Regions from separate parts of the Paenibacillus sp. sgz302114 genome, predicted to be linked through region 2. Evidence: riboswitches for the same ligand, from Rfam matches in the RefSeq annotation. Region 2 holds a riboswitch; the other holds the start of a gene.

Region 1 (7,615 bases), on a different contig from region 2:
ACAGCATAATGTCGTAATCCAGCTCGGATGCCCTGTCGTTGATGCCGCATAAAATTTCGTACATAAGTGCATCCTTCGCTCCCGAGCGATTTATCTCCGATAGAATGACGCCAATTGCGCGAGATCGCTTCGTGACAAGACTTCGTGCCAATACGTTCGGCCTGTAATTCAAGTCCTGAGCCACGAGCTTGATCTTCGTGCGTGTGTCTTCGTTTACGTCTGAATAGCCATTCAGCGCCCGTGATGCAGTGGTAACAGAGACACCGGCGAGCCTAGCTACCATTTTCAAAGTTGTCACCAGCGTATTCTCCATTTCCATCCGAAACGTTTCGGAACGAGTTTGAGCTTATTATATACAAATAAAGAAAGCGATTGCAATCATTTTGTTTTTACTGTTTTGCAAAACAAAAAAGCCTTACCCCAGTTTAAGCTAGAGTAAGGCTGCCGATTTCCATACACGCGAATTAGTAAGTCATACCTGGGTAGAGCGGGTATTGCGACATAAGGTCGCTAACCATACCGCGCGCTTTAGTCAGAACCGCTTCATCTTTCGGGTTCTTCAGCGTCATTGCGATAACTTCTGCGATTGTACCCATCGCATCTACGCCCATGCCGCGGGAAGTCGCAGCAGGTGTACCGATGCGGATACCGCTTGTAATGAACGGGCTGGTCGGATCGAACGGGATCGCGTTCTTGTTCACCGTAATTTGAACGGAATCAAGGACATGCTCCGCATCTTTGCCTGTAATGCCCAGGTTGCGCAGGTCGATCAGCATCAGATGGTTGTCTGTGCCGCCGGAAACGATGTTGATGCCGTGTCCGATCAGCGCGTTTGCAAGCGCTTGGGCATTGTCCACAACGTTCTTGCCATACTCTTTGAACGAAGGCTGGAGCGCTTCGCCGAAAGCGACAGCTTTAGCTGCGATGATGTGCATCAAAGGACCGCCTTGGGAACCAGGGAATACCGCTTTATCAATCGCTTGCGCCCATGCTTTGCGGCAAAGGATCATACCGCCGCGAGGACCGCGAAGCGTTTTGTGAGTTGTCGTCGTAACGAAGTGCGCATGCGGCACTGGGCTTGGGTGAAGACCAGCAGCAACAAGGCCTGCGATGTGCGCCATGTCGACGAACAGCAGCGCGCCAACATCGTCAGCGATGCGGCCAAGCTCTTCGAAATCAATGATGCGCGGGTAAGCCGATGCGCCTGCAACGATCATACGAGGACGGTGCTTGAACGCCAGCTTGCGAACTTCCGCGTAGTCGATTGTGAACGTGTCTTCGCTTACGCCGTAAGGAACGAAGTTGTACAGAATACCGGAAGCGTTAACCGGACTACCGTGCGTCAAGTGGCCGCCGTGCGCCAGGTTCATACCGAGAACTGTGTCGCCAGGGTTCAATGCTGCCAGGTAAACAGCCATGTTCGCTTGTGCGCCGGAGTGAGGCTGAACGTTCGCGTGCTCGGCACCGAACAGTTCCTTCGCACGATTGCGCGCGATATCTTCCGCGATATCCACGTGCTCGCAGCCGCCGTAGTAGCGCTTGCCCGGGTAGCCTTCCGCGTATTTGTTTGTCAGAACAGTACCCATTGCTTCAAGCACAGCTTCGGAAACGATATTCTCGGATGCAATCAGCTCGATGTTGTCGCGTTGGCGCTGAAGCTCAAGGCCAAGTGCGGCCAAAATTTCGGGATCTTGTTTGCGTAAGTTCTCCATGTGTGTATAAGTCCTCCTCAAAATAATTAATCGCAAGTATCGCTAGCGCCGGGCGCCGCCAAATTAGCAGCTTCCCGGTTATATACAGCTCGTTCTCCGCCGATTAGCTTCGGACGAGTATATGCCATCGTCACATGTGCCGCTCCGATGGAACGAATCGACGGACGCACCGGCACAGCCACACGCTTCAAGTGCATGCCGATCAAGGTGTCGCCGATGTCGAGACCGGCGTGTGCCTGTACCGTCTCGGTCAGGCAGGCATCCTGCAGCTTACTGAAGGCGTATGCAGCCATTGATCCTCCGGCTTTGCGCACAGGGATCGCCGAGACGAGCTCCAGCCCATACCGCTCAGCCGCTTCGCGCTCCATGACAAGCGCCCGATTCAAATGCTCGCAGCACTGAAACACCGGATAGAACAACAGCTCGCGCCGAACAGCCTCTACGCCAGCATAGATGGCTTCAGCAGTTTCCAGCGTGCCGGACGTGCCGATCCGCTGGCCAAGCACTTCACTCGTAGAGCAGCCAATAACGAGCAGCTGCCCCTCTCGCAGCCGCGCTGCAGAAGCTAGTTCGCGAATGACGGTTTCCACATCATTAGAAAGCTGTGCTGGATCCATCGTCATCACCGGCTTCCTTTACGCGTCCGCGAATTTTGCTTCAATCTGCATCACTTTGTTCACGCGGCCCACATGGCGCTCACCGTTCGAGAACGGCGTCTCGAGCCAAATGCGGATAATCTCCTGCGCAACGCCGGGACCGATGACGCGCTCGCCCATTGCCAGCACGTTCGTATCGTTGTGCTCGCGAGTTGCTTTGGCGGAGAACATATCGTGCACGAGCGCACAGCGGATGCCCTTCACTTTGTTGGCCGCAATGGACATGCCGATGCCTGTGCCGCAGATCAGAATGCCGCGATCCGCTTTGCCCGATGCCACAAGATCAGCAACCGGCAGCGCATAATCCGGGTAATCAACCGACTGGTCGCAATTGCAACCGACGTCCTCGATTTCGTGACCGAGCGATTGAATGAACGGAACGATCTCGTCCTTCAGGCGGTAGCCCGCATGGTCTGCACCGATGGCAATTCTCATAATTCCATATACCTCCCAAGTGACCGCTCATGGCGGAAAATGTCGATTCACACTGGTTCTAGTATACCTGATTTCAGGCGACAAGCAAAAAAGGAACATTGACCAGATTCGTGGTGAACATGCGTTTTGTGCGACGACAAGCAAAAAACGCGGGACATAAAAAACTGAATTACAGAACAAGAATCAAATTCATCTGACGGTCATTCAGCTGCAAGCGGCAAACTTATCCATCTTCCGAATGACAAAAAAAGAGCGAGCATGCTTACGCACACTGCTCTTTGCCCAGGCGACCGGCCGTATATTCCAATGCTCCACCGTGGTTTAACCCACTCTCGTCGCCAGTTACATTGGAAACCGTCTTTAGTTATTTTCATCATAACGGATTATCGCGTGAAAATCAATCCGGCCAAGCAGCCTCAGGTTGCCCAATTATTGCTGCAACCGGTCAAGCAGCCGCTTCAGCGCTTCCTCGATCTGAGCCGCGCTTTGCTCGTACACGCTGAGCTGTCCTCCGAAAGGATCTTCGATATCGAAGTTCGGCATTTGCCGCTCCAGCTCCAGCAGTCTAGCGCGCTTCGCTTCACTAAACGGCTGGCCTAGCGCTTGATTCATGTGCCACTCGGACAAAATCCCTTCGAGCTCAGCGATGCGCTCAAGCACTTCCGGGTCGGTATTCACGAACTCGAGCAGCGTATACGTCTTGTCCACTGCGCTCGGGAACCGCTGCAGCAGTTGTCTTTTGTGGCTTCCTGTCATCGTCAGAATCAAGTCCGACCAAGCTATCGAGCCAGTCTCAAGCGCTCTTGACGCACTGCGATGCTCAATACCACGGCGGGACAGCGCTTCTTCCGCGTTCTTCGAAACAGGCAGCCCATCAATCGTCGATACACCTGCAGAGCGAATATCGAGCTGCAGCCCCCGCTCCTGCGCGAGCGTACGAAGCAGCGCCTCAGCCATCGGCGACCGGCAGGTGTTGCCCGTGCAGACAAACAGTATCCGTTTCAAGAATCGTACACTCCTCTATATTTATATATTTCAGAACAAGAACAGCAAGCCGAAGGTGAATAAAATGACGCCGCCGCACGCTTCTCCATAACCGCCGAGACTAGTGCCGACGCGTCTGCCAAGCAGTAAGCCGAGCACGGACATGATGCCTCCAGCAACGCCAAAGAGCAGCACGGTCAGCAGCATATCTGCCTCAAACATACCGAGCGAGATGCCAACGGAGAACGAGTCAATGCTTACGCTCAGCGCAAACAGAAGAATCCCCCATCCGCTGCGATAATCAATGGATTCAACCGCGTCACCGCGCAGCGAGCTGTAGATCATATGCCCGCCAAGCAGCAGCAGAAGCGCACCTGCCGCAGTCGTCGCGACGCCGCCAAGCAGCGTGCTGACATACTCACCTGTGAAGATGCCCATCAATGGCATAATTATGTGAAAAAGCGCAATGACGGCGCTCAGCTTCATAATGTCCAGCAACCGGATCCCTTTGAGTCCAATGCCGACACCAAGCGAAAAAGCGTCCATCCCCAGCGCCACCGCTATAATAATGAGGGTCAGCAGCTGCCCGGCATGCATGCTCTCGATCATGTCATCCTCTCCTTGTCCCGCTTCTTCTTCACAAGCATATGCGGACAAGGGGGGAATGATGACCAGGCTCGGTGAGCAGCAGCCCTACAAGAGCACTCGGCACTGTGCGAGGCGCGAGAGCTGGGGGTATATTGGAAAACCCATTATAGAGGGACGCGGCGCTTTCGGCTGCTTCCTTATCTGAGAGTGCTGAATTAGCACTCACAGAGCTTCAATCAGCCGATTATTGGGCTGAGAGTACGTATTAGGCTCTCTCAGCTCCGAGAACACCACGCAGGCACAGCGCGAAGCGCGAGCGCTAGGCGCGGACCACCGCGTGGCCGGCGGCTTTCGCCAAGCGGTTCATAAGCGCATGGCCGATGCCGTGCTCCGGGCACGTCTCGGCCCAGATGCGCTGCACGCCGCGCGCGTCGAACTCGCGCAGCGCGCCATAAAGCCCGTGCGCAGCCGTTTCCAGCTGCGCGAGGCTGCCGACGACGAGCACGCAGTCGGCGTCGTACCGAGCAGCATGCTCGGCAAATGCGAGCACGCCCGTGCGCTCGCCGCGCTCCCGCGCCGACGCCGTCTCCGCCTGAATATAGGCGGAGACGGCGTCAGGCTCGCCCTTCACCAGCTGCATCAGCCCTTGCGGGGCGTAATGCGCGTATTTCATGCCCGGCGAGCGCGGCGCCGCTGTATCCGCGGCGGCGCTGCCTTCGCCTTCGCCGTCGCTCTCGCCTGTGCCGGCGCCGGGCGCTGCCACGGCGTCGTACGCCACATGCGCGGCAACCTCGCGCAGCGCTTCGGCGGTCACGCCGCCAGGGCGCAAGATTCGCACGGAATCGCCGCCCTCGATTTCTACGACCGTCGATTCCAAGCCAACGCCTGCCGCGCCGCCGTCGACGATGCCGTCAATGCGGCCGCTCAGGTCATCGCGCACATGCGATGCCAGCGTCGGGCTCGGACGGCCCGAGCGATTCGCGCTCGGCGCGGCGAGCGGGCAGCCCGACTCGGCGATGAGCCGCAGCGCAACGGGATGCGCGGGCATCCGCACCGCTACCGTGTCCAGACCTGCGGTGACGCGCGGCGAGACAGCGCCCGGCTTCACCGGCAGCACGAGCGTGAGCGGTCCCGGCCAAAATCTTGCCATCAGCCGCTCCGCTAGCGCTGCCGCATCAGCCGCAAGCGGCAAAGTCAGCTCCGCGAGCTGCGCCGCATCCGCGATATGCACGATTAGCGGATTGTCGGACGGGCGACCTTTTGCCGTGAAGATCCGCTCCACCGCTTCCGTCCGCCGCGCATCCGCCCCTAGGCCGTACACCGTTTCCGTCGGAAAAGCTACAGCGCCGCCTTCACGCAGCATTGCCGCCGCCTCCGCCAATTCGCCAGCTTGCGGCGCTGTGCCGCTGACTTGCCATATCATCGTGTTGCCCATATCTCTATTGGTGTTCGTGGTGTTCATGTTCAATTCCGTATCCCCAGCTTCTGCAATGTGCAAAATAGATTTTGCTCCATTATATCACAGGGCTGCATCAAGCCGAAAAAAGCCGCCGAAGCCTCATGAATGCGTTTTATTGACGCGCTGTGCCCTCATACCATAGCCTGCCGCAATTGACTCCATCTGGGCACCGAGCGTATGATGTCAAGGTCGCTCTTATATGTAAAACTGTACATATAAAGCAAATAGAACGGAGGCGTTACAACCACTATGCAGCCACCTGCACCCCAACCGCAAATTCGGGTTCTGCCCATTATGATTGCCATCTTCTTCGGCAGCTTCATCTCGACACTCAACATCAGCACGATTAACATTGCGATTCCGGTGCTCTCTGAGCATTTTCACGCTTCGCTCAGCACGATTCAGTGGACACTGACCGGCTTCATGCTCGCAATGGGCACTTTCGCCCCGATTACCGGTTATTTCGGCGAACGATTCAGCTACAAACGACTGTATATCTTTGCCCTATCCGGTTTTATGATTGCGTCAGTCTGCTGCGCGCTTGCGTGGAGCGCACATTCACTCATCGCGTTCCGCATCATGCAAGGCGCGTTCAGCGGCTTGATCTCCCCGGTTACGATGGCGATTGTCTACCAAGTCATCCCGCGAGAGAAACAGCCAATGGCGATCAGCTTCTGGGCGGCATCCAGCATGCTCGCTCCGGCTATCGGCCCAACCTTCAGCGGCTGGCTGCTCGATAATGTCAGCTGGCACTGGTTGTTCTGGGTGAACGTGCCGATTGCAGCTATCGGCATAATGCTTATCATCCCATTCATTCCGTATTACCGGTTAAATGTGCCCAAATCATTCGATTTCATCGGTTTCATCACGGTTATTATTAGCAGCGCATCGCTGCTCGTTGCCCTTTCGAACGGACATACATGGGGCTGGACCGGCGAGAAAACCATTGCACTGCTCATCATTGGAGCGGTCTTCCTGCTGCTCTTCATCTGGCGGGAGCTGACATGCGAGACGCCGCTGCTCAACCTGCGCATCTTCCGCATCAGCCGATATACCATCTCTCTGACGATAACGAGCATTGTGACGATCAGCTTGTACTCCGGAACGTTCCTATCGCCTGTATTCCTGCAAAATATTCAGCAAGTGTCGACGCTCGATACCGGCCTTATTCTACTTCCGGCCTCCCTTGCAATGGCGCTGATGACACCGCTTGTCGGCAAGCTCTTCACCCGCATCGGCCCGCGTCCGCTGCTCATTACCGGCGTTCTGCTCATGGCCGGCGGCACACTGCCGCTTAGCTGGCTGAGTGTCGATATTCCGCACGGCTATATTTTGTTCTGGATGATCATTCGGAACCTCGGCATTTCGTTCGCAATGATGCCTGCCAGCAATGCCGGCATGCAAGCTGTGCCGAAGCAATTCAGCGGCCACGCTTCCTCGCTGACCAACTGGATCCGCAACGTGCTCGGCTCATTCGCGATCGCCATATTCACAACGATGCTCTCTTCCCGCTCCATAGAGCACGGCAAGGATCTCGCGAAGGCAGGGGCAACCGACCCAAACCATATCAAAATCATGGCGTTCACGATGAGCGTCAATGACGTCTATCTCATCGCTAGCATCATCGTTATTGTCGCGCTGCCGGTCACTTTCTTCATTCCGAAGCTCAAACGTGAGACAGAGTCCCACAAAAGCGCGGCCTAGCTCATACAACAATAAAAGCTCATTCGCACAAAGGGACTGACCCCTGTTTGTGAGACAGGGATCAAAACACCTTTCAA
Region 2 (7,615 bases):
CTTCCCTTTTGTTGTATCTCTACTTGGCTGCCGCTGCTGGCTTTGTTGTAATAAAGACGGTGTGGTTCTTCCATGTGACAGTGGTTCCTAGCATCGTGCTGATGTCGCGAAGCGGGACGTATACGGTGTTGCGATACACAAGAGGCGCTTCGCTCAGCCCGATCTTGGCGCCATCTAATGTCACGAGCGCATTGCCCGAGGTGAGTTGAATCTTCTTGCCTAGCGCAGAGGCAGTAACGGATTTGGTTGCAGCATCATAGCTGATCGTCCCATTGAATAAGCTGAACATCGCGCGGAACGGGACAAACACTTGATTGTTCACGAAAGCTGCATCCGGCGAAATCGAATGTTTGACGCCATCGACGACAATATCTGCTTTCTCATCTTTGATGATCAGATTGTGGGTCGGTGCGAACTTGGCTGCAGCAGGCAGCGGGTAGGCGAGCAATTGATGCTCCGCTTGAACGATTACGATGTTGCCGGCAACCGCGAAGCGGTTGAACATCCAAGCTGATGTTTGTCCATGTAGGAGCGTCTTGCCTGTGCTTAACTGCGAGATGAGGAAATGACCATTTTGCAGCCCGATGAACATGCCGCCGCCAATGCGGTCAACACGTGAGATACCGCCATTGCCCCAGTAATTGATTTCCGGTTTGGTCAGGTCGAACATCGAGAGCGAGCTCATGCCAGCAAACCCTTCAAACTGCATGTAGCCGTCACTTGGGCCTAGAATCCACTTCCCGAGCGTCCCTTGGAACAGATGGTTATAGACAAAAGGCGCCCCTTTCGTCGGATCTGCATCCCGATGATACCGGTAGACCACGTCATTGACGCCAATATAGAGCCAATTACCGTCCATCGCCAGCTTCGTAATTCTCGTATAGGGACTGTTTGGCGAAGAAGTGGATATTTCGGCATTGATTTTGCTCACATCATAGATTTGGTCTTTGACTAGCTTCCCGGTGTCCGTGTTGATCTGAAGCACATGCGTCGTGAGCGGGTCTTCTGCCATGAAATTGTAGGAGCTAACCCACAGCTGATTGCCTTCCACAAGAAGGGGATTCGATGCCCAACCGAAGCCGAACTTCTCCTTGCCGGTAGCAGCGTCATACCCGTATAAATTATCGTGAGAGATCGCTCCTTGCTCGATGTACGATTGAACAACCGTATCGCCGACAAGAGTCAAATCATCAACTGCGTAGGCCTCTGTCTTATCCACCATCCAGAGCTTCTTGCCAGTTGCCAGATCCAGAGCGAATAGCGCATCTCTGCAGCTTATATAGACTCGTTTGGCATCAAATTTCACCTGAACAAGATTGCTCTTGCCGAGCGGGGCTATCCAGATCTTCTTCCCGGTCTGGGCATTAAATGCATAGAGCACGCGATCTTCGCCCAGCGCATAGATGATGCCATTGTGAAGGAATAAGGTAGTTGAGTAGTTTGTTTTGCTCGTCCACATTACATGTCCGCTTGTTACATCGGAAGAGACGAGATGCTTGTTCTGCAAATAGACGAGGATGTTGCCTTCTACTGCAAATGAAGAGCCGTTCTGCATATACAGCTCATGATCGATCTTAGCGGACCAAAGTGGCTTCGTAACAGGTGTCTTCTCGAGATAGCTTGGAAAAGAGTTCAGCTGGATACCTTCAGCATGGACGGTCTTTCCTGTACCAGCTCCTGCTGCGGGCAATAGGATGGATAAAGCAGTGAGTGCGCATAGCAGAGTGCGGCGCGGCTTTAGCGATATTTTCAACGTATATTCACCTGACCTTCTTCGTAATTCGGACTAACTGCCGATATAGACGATGGAAGATCGAGAATTGTTACACTAAAAGTTTCCATTTCTATCTTTTTGTAGATTATAGCCGAATTCGATATACTAGACTCGCTAGTAAGTGAAGAATGTATGTTAAGAAAAGGGGAAATGAAGTGTCGGATCGGGTTCGTATCGTGAGAGTTGCAGTCATAACCGGCGGGATTCTGCTCGTGCTAGCAATTCTGCTGGTGGTCATGTTGAAAATGCTAAATAGCCATTCAAGCCCTCATGTGGCACGCTTTCCGGCGCAGGAGTATCAATATATGGAGAAAGAGGCTGCGAATGGATTCAAGCTGCATGTGCTGCAGACCGATCCTTCGAATATATCGCTTGAAGTCATTCGGCAAAATCTAGCTGTATCCGATTATTACGGCGTAAATGGAGGGTTCTTCTACGATACGAGCTTGCTTAGCATGGCGGTCATGAACGGGCAGCCGGTCGGCGGTGCGAAGGGGCAATACGGGGCGGGGGATGAGAATGCCAAATACCCGCGCGGCACGCTCGTCTGGGACGGCGCGAGCAATAAGTTGTCCGTGCAGATCGTGAGCAAATCTTCAGAGCTGGAAGTGAGCGATCCGCTCCACTTCTGGGCGCAGGGCGGCATCAGCATGAGCCTTGGTCAGGATGACCTGTGGCTAGGACGCGCGATGCTGGAAAATGCACCGCTCATGGATAACAGTCATCTTCGCAGCGCAGCGGTCTATGATCGGCAAGGGAAGCTCTACCTCATCGTTAGCAGCACGAAGGGGACGCTGGCAGATTTTCGTTCGGCAATAACCGAGCAGTTGGGCAGTATGCAGCTGGTTGATGGTGTTTTTCTAGATGGGGACGGCTCGTCCCAGATGCAAGCGGCGGAGATGGTGCTGCATGGCGACAGCCGACCGGTCGTGGAGATGATGCGGATCGTGAAGTGATGGTGTTTGGAAGAATATTGCAACCTTTGCGGAGTGGGTACAAGAGAAGAATCAGATTGCGATTACGTTTGAGATACATAGTGTTACCTAGCAAACATATATTGGAAGAGGAGAGAATAGGTCAAGCTTTTGAATCCAAATTCGGAGTTGGACGGTGATTAGTAGTGAAGCGGAACATACGCATTGCCTTAGGTCAAATGCAAGAGCTGACTCAGGAAACGATGACTTTTGCCAAGCAGCTTGGAGTAACGAGTGTCCAGTTGAACACCCCGAATATTCCAGGTGTTGCGTGTTGGACTTACGAGGATCTGAATGCGATTAAGAAGACATGCGATGACAATGGACTGTTCTTGGAGTCTATTGAGAATGTTCCGATTCGTTTCTACGATAAAATCATGCTAGGACTGCCCGGCAGGGATGAGCAAATTGAGAACTATAGCACCATTATCCGGTATATGGGCCGTGCTGGAATCCCTGTCCTTGGTCACCACTTCATGCCGAATTTCGTATGGCGGACGTCCTCGGAGCCGGGTCGGGGAGGGGCTTTATGTACGGCGTTCGATCTTGAAGCGGCAGCAAGCGGCATCAATCAAGTGAAGTATGCTGCGAATCGGGAAGTGAGAATACCAGATGAGTCGGTCATGTGGGACAATTATGCATATTTCCTAAAGGCTGTCATTCCAGTAGCCGAAGAGGCTGGCGTCCGGCTGGCGCTACACCCTGACGATCCACCGGTTGCTATGCTTGATGGAACGGCGAGGATTTTCTATAAAGTGGATAATTTCAAGAGGGCGGAAGCGATTGCAAATAGTGATGCTTGGGGCTTGAATCTATGCCTCGGCTGCTGCTCGGAGATGGTCTATGGCGCTGCGAATGTGATGGAGATGATTCGATATTTTGGCCCGCGGAACAAAATCTGTTATGTGCATTTCCGAGATGTACAAGGCACGATGCCGAAGTTCCAAGAGTGCTTCCTCGGCGAAGGAAACTATCATCCCGCTGAAGTGCTGCTGGAGCTGAAACGGTCAGGATTTACAGGCTTCCTGATGGACGATCACGTGCCAAGCGTCATAAATGATTCCCCATGGGGCCATCGAGCACGCGCTCATGCCGTCGGGTATATGCAGGGGCTGTTGAATGCGTTGGAGTTGATTGAGAGGTAAAGGCGTTATGGAGCAAAAGGCATGCCAGAGTAGGTTTGTGCTTCGAAAGTGGAAATCCCCACCTTATTTCGCTGAATAGCAGTGAGTGGCCCAAGATAAATGGACATTTGCATTTATTCCGAGATAGTGGTAACCAGCAACCAACCTATTGGATTGGTTGCTTTTTTAATCTAACGAAATAGCTTAAGGGCAGGATAACTGCCAATTATTAGCGAATATCTCGGATACTGATCACTTTATCTAGGAGGAACTGATATCAGAATTAGTAGAACTATTGTAATACTGCAGACCCTAATCATTGTTGCTTTGCTCGGTGTCATATCAATCCTTATCGTAAAGCCTGAGACGAACAGAACAACCAATAATGCAGTTATCATTAATTATGACAAAGCGGATCTGGATCGGCTTGAAGAAATGGTGAGTCGATTCAATGAGGGTCATGGTGACAACTTAATGATTATTGAACCAGGTATGGACAGTGGTCCGGTCATCCATGATGTCATTACGAACGGGAGGGAAGTCAAGTGGACCGTTGATCATTCAAGAGATGCTTGGTTTCCTAATAATAAGAACAAGATCGTATATGAGTGTAAGTCGATTCGACTTCATGAACGAGATCGTGATTTTATTGATGTGCAATTGTCAAAATGTATGGGTTACAAGGCGGAAGAACAGCTGCCTGTTCTATCATTCCCGAGGGAGAAATTGTAGTTCTGAACAAGAATTGACTCGGATAGGAGCCTGCCGCTGTAAGTCTGGGCAACCGTTAGATGTCAAGAATGTTTAAATGTGTGTGAATAAGCTCTGAGGCAACCGCTAGAATTCCTCAGGCATGCTTCGATCCAAAATACTGGAGTGAGTCATACTAGCGCGCCGGTGGCTTATCTTTTATCTCCCGCTCATATAAATTCGCACTCCACATGCCAGCGTCATAGAGGCCCTTATAGCTAAATCCTGAATGGACATAATAGGCGTTCAGACTCGGATTGTTGGACATACAGTCTAGCCGGAGCCAGCGTTTACCTCTCGACCGAATATAACTTTCTGCATAGCGGATGAGCTCGCGGCCGATTCCTTCTCCCTTTCGTTTGCGCGATACGCATAACCGATGAACATATCCCGCATCCTCGTGAAATTTCTCTCCCCATATTTCCTCATCTCGCCAGTGCATGGAGAAGCAACCGACAACCTCATTCCCCAGAGTGGCGACAAACACTTCCTGATCTCGGACAAAAGCTTCGACCATCCCGCGATTGAAATGTTCAGCTCTCCACTGCCACAAGCCGTGCGTCGCATGAATCCATTGCGCTGCATCAATAAACAGGGGACGGATACCATCTACGTCTTCATCTGTTGCCCTGCGAAAAGAAAGCAATTCGGAAGGCTCGCGCCGCCAATCATGCTCCAGCCTAGATGCCGTTTCGAGCGCACGCTCTTCTCCGAGAAGCTTGGCGACAAGATGCAGCGCCGCATCAATGCCCGCTGTAACGCCAGCTGATGTAATAAGCCGACCGTTATCCACGTAACGGACGTTCTCGACCAGCGTTGTGCTAGCCGGCGCTGCCTCCCTGAGCAAATCCATGGCACGTCTGTTGGTAGTCGCGCGCAATCCAACGAGAAGTCCGGCTTTGGCGAGCAATAGTGCCCCTGTGCAAACAGACAGAGTAAACGAAGCCCGCTTTGAGGTTTCGTAGATCCAGCTGGTCAGCTTCTCGTTATACATCTCTTTGCGGGATCCCCAGCCTCCCGGCACGACGAGAATGTCTGGATCCGGGCAATCCCAAGAAGCGAAGTCTGGCTGAATCGTTAAGCCGCTAATGGTTCGGATAGCATCTTTAGACTCCAGGGCAACCGTATAAACGCGGAAGTCCTGTCCCCAATTACTAGCAATAGCGAACGTGTCGAACGGGCCGGTCACATCTAGCGCATCCACATGGTCATACACGATTACGGCAACATTTTTGACTGACAACATCCTGGCACTCTCCTTAGAAAATAGAAAAGCATCTGGTTAGAGTTAACCAAATGCTTTGCCCAGGCGAACGGCTAGTTTGAAAGATACGCTCCCCCGTAGTGATCTACGTTCTCGCCAGTTACGCATCCCGTTTATTTATTGACTATTATAAGACGGGGAAGAGAATAATTTCAACTGAATTTTCTGAATATTTAGGTTGACGACATCTTTATTTGCTAGTATTATTTTACCAATTTACGTATTTTGTAGGGGGAGATACAGCTGTCTAATATTCAAGCAATTGTACTAGACTTGGACGGAACCTTGCTCGGTAGTGATAAAACGATATCTCCTAGAAATCATGAGGCTGTTAAAAGATGTTTTGATGCTGGAATACATATTATTATTGCCACGGCGCGCCCGCCTAGAGCGGCTAATCAATTTGTGATGAAGTTCCCTTTTGTAGACTACATGGTTTATTACAACGGAGCTTTAGTCACTTGCAAATCAAAACAAAATGAGCGGCACATTAGCATTCCAATGGAGATTAGCAGGCAGATTAACAACTTCATCGAGTTAAGGGAACCTCAAGCGATGATCTCCTACGAGGTGAATGATTTATGGTATACGTGCAGCCCAGTTCCAGATTCCCGAGGAGCTCAACTGGGTATCCGCCCGAATGATCCGAAGCCGCAGGTTGTTGATAAAGAGCATATGAGTTCACTTTCCCCGACCAAAATATTGGTTCTAGGCTGCAGCAACTGGATCGATATAAGCGAACAATTCAGTGAAGTTGTAAACGTTATCGCAACCGATGAAGGAGTATTGGTCCAAATCATGCATAAAATAGCCTCTAAGGAAAAAGCCGTGCAATGGGTGTTAAGCGATATTGGAGTGAAATCAGAAAACGTTATGGTATTCGGGGATGATTTTAATGATGTCGGGTTATTCCAGATGTCCGGATTTCCGATCGCCATGGATAATGCAATAATTGAACTAAAGAATTGCGCAGCCCACATAACCGAATCCAATGATAATGATGGTGTTGCTGCTGCAATCGAGAGATTTGTTGCAATTGAGACTAGTTAGGAGGAGTCAAAATGGGTTCAAGAATCATGCATGCGATTATAGCGATTCGAATTGCAGAGAGTCTCTCGTTAGAAGATCGTACGCTATTTCTGCTAGGAGGTATCGCTCCGGATGCTGTCTCCACCAAGAATGAATCGCATTTCTTTCAAGGCGACTTACATGACACTTACATGACTTTTCGCGAAGCGTTGATTACGCAGGGTTTCTATATAAATACCAAACACACGCTGCAAGCGCGTATATTCTAGGCTACTTTACACATCTGGTCGCTGATGACATCTGGTTAAAAGGCTTCAATCTATCTTGGCTGCGTAATCGGATGGAAGCAAATAAAGAGCTATACAATCAATATCACAAAGAATTTCGCTTGTTAAACGGGCAATTGCTGGAGCATTACGGTTTGAAAGATGAGTTGAACAGGTTGTTGATTCATAGCAACGATGTTATTGATCTCGTTGAGGTGAAGTCCGCAGATGTCGAAGCGCTTATTCCCCATGTTATAGAAGATATGAATTATCCCCCCCGCAGTAATCTCTGAGAAGCTTCATGTATTCACGTTCGATCAAATCCTTGGATATATCGAAACTTCGGTTGAGGTTGCATTGATTAAATTAAAACAGGCAGCGATTCTGTATCGATTGCCCGTAAATCTAAGTGGATTGTGAGATGTCTAGAAAGC

Evidence for each region. A riboswitch is a leader RNA that binds a small molecule or an ion and turns the genes downstream of it on or off. The one in region 2 is predicted to bind ZMP and ZTP.
Region 1: it holds a riboswitch for ZMP and ZTP, as region 2 does, so the genes downstream of both, rpiB (ribose 5-phosphate isomerase B) here and AC0LWF_RS22680 (GNAT family N-acetyltransferase) in region 2, are expected to answer to the same signal.

What each region holds. Positions count from the first base shown of each region.
Region 1 is NZ_JBVYOI010000008.1:198,016-205,630, forward strand. It holds gene AC0LWF_RS20175 (LacI family DNA-binding transcriptional regulator) at 1-298, opposite strand, end outside; gene AC0LWF_RS20180 (serine hydroxymethyltransferase) at 465-1,712, opposite strand; gene AC0LWF_RS20185 (TIGR01440 family protein) at 1,739-2,329, opposite strand; gene rpiB (ribose 5-phosphate isomerase B) at 2,348-2,803, opposite strand; ZMP/ZTP riboswitch at 3,077-3,159, opposite strand; gene AC0LWF_RS20195 (low molecular weight protein arginine phosphatase) at 3,233-3,808, opposite strand; gene AC0LWF_RS20200 (manganese efflux pump MntP) at 3,839-4,396, opposite strand; gene AC0LWF_RS20205 (L-threonylcarbamoyladenylate synthase) at 4,695-5,837, opposite strand; gene AC0LWF_RS20210 (MDR family MFS transporter) at 6,084-7,538, shown strand.
Region 2 is NZ_JBVYOI010000012.1:30,040-37,654, reverse strand. It holds gene AC0LWF_RS22700 (stalk domain-containing protein) at 20-1,753, opposite strand; gene AC0LWF_RS22695 (phosphodiester glycosidase family protein) at 1,930-2,730, shown strand; gene AC0LWF_RS22690 (mannonate dehydratase) at 2,895-3,893, shown strand; gene AC0LWF_RS22685 (hypothetical protein) at 4,347-4,604, shown strand; gene AC0LWF_RS22680 (GNAT family N-acetyltransferase) at 4,759-5,868, opposite strand; ZMP/ZTP riboswitch at 5,919-6,000, opposite strand; gene AC0LWF_RS22675 (Cof-type HAD-IIB family hydrolase) at 6,160-6,936, shown strand; gene AC0LWF_RS22670 (hypothetical protein) at 6,948-7,184, shown strand; gene AC0LWF_RS22665 (hypothetical protein) at 7,256-7,474, shown strand.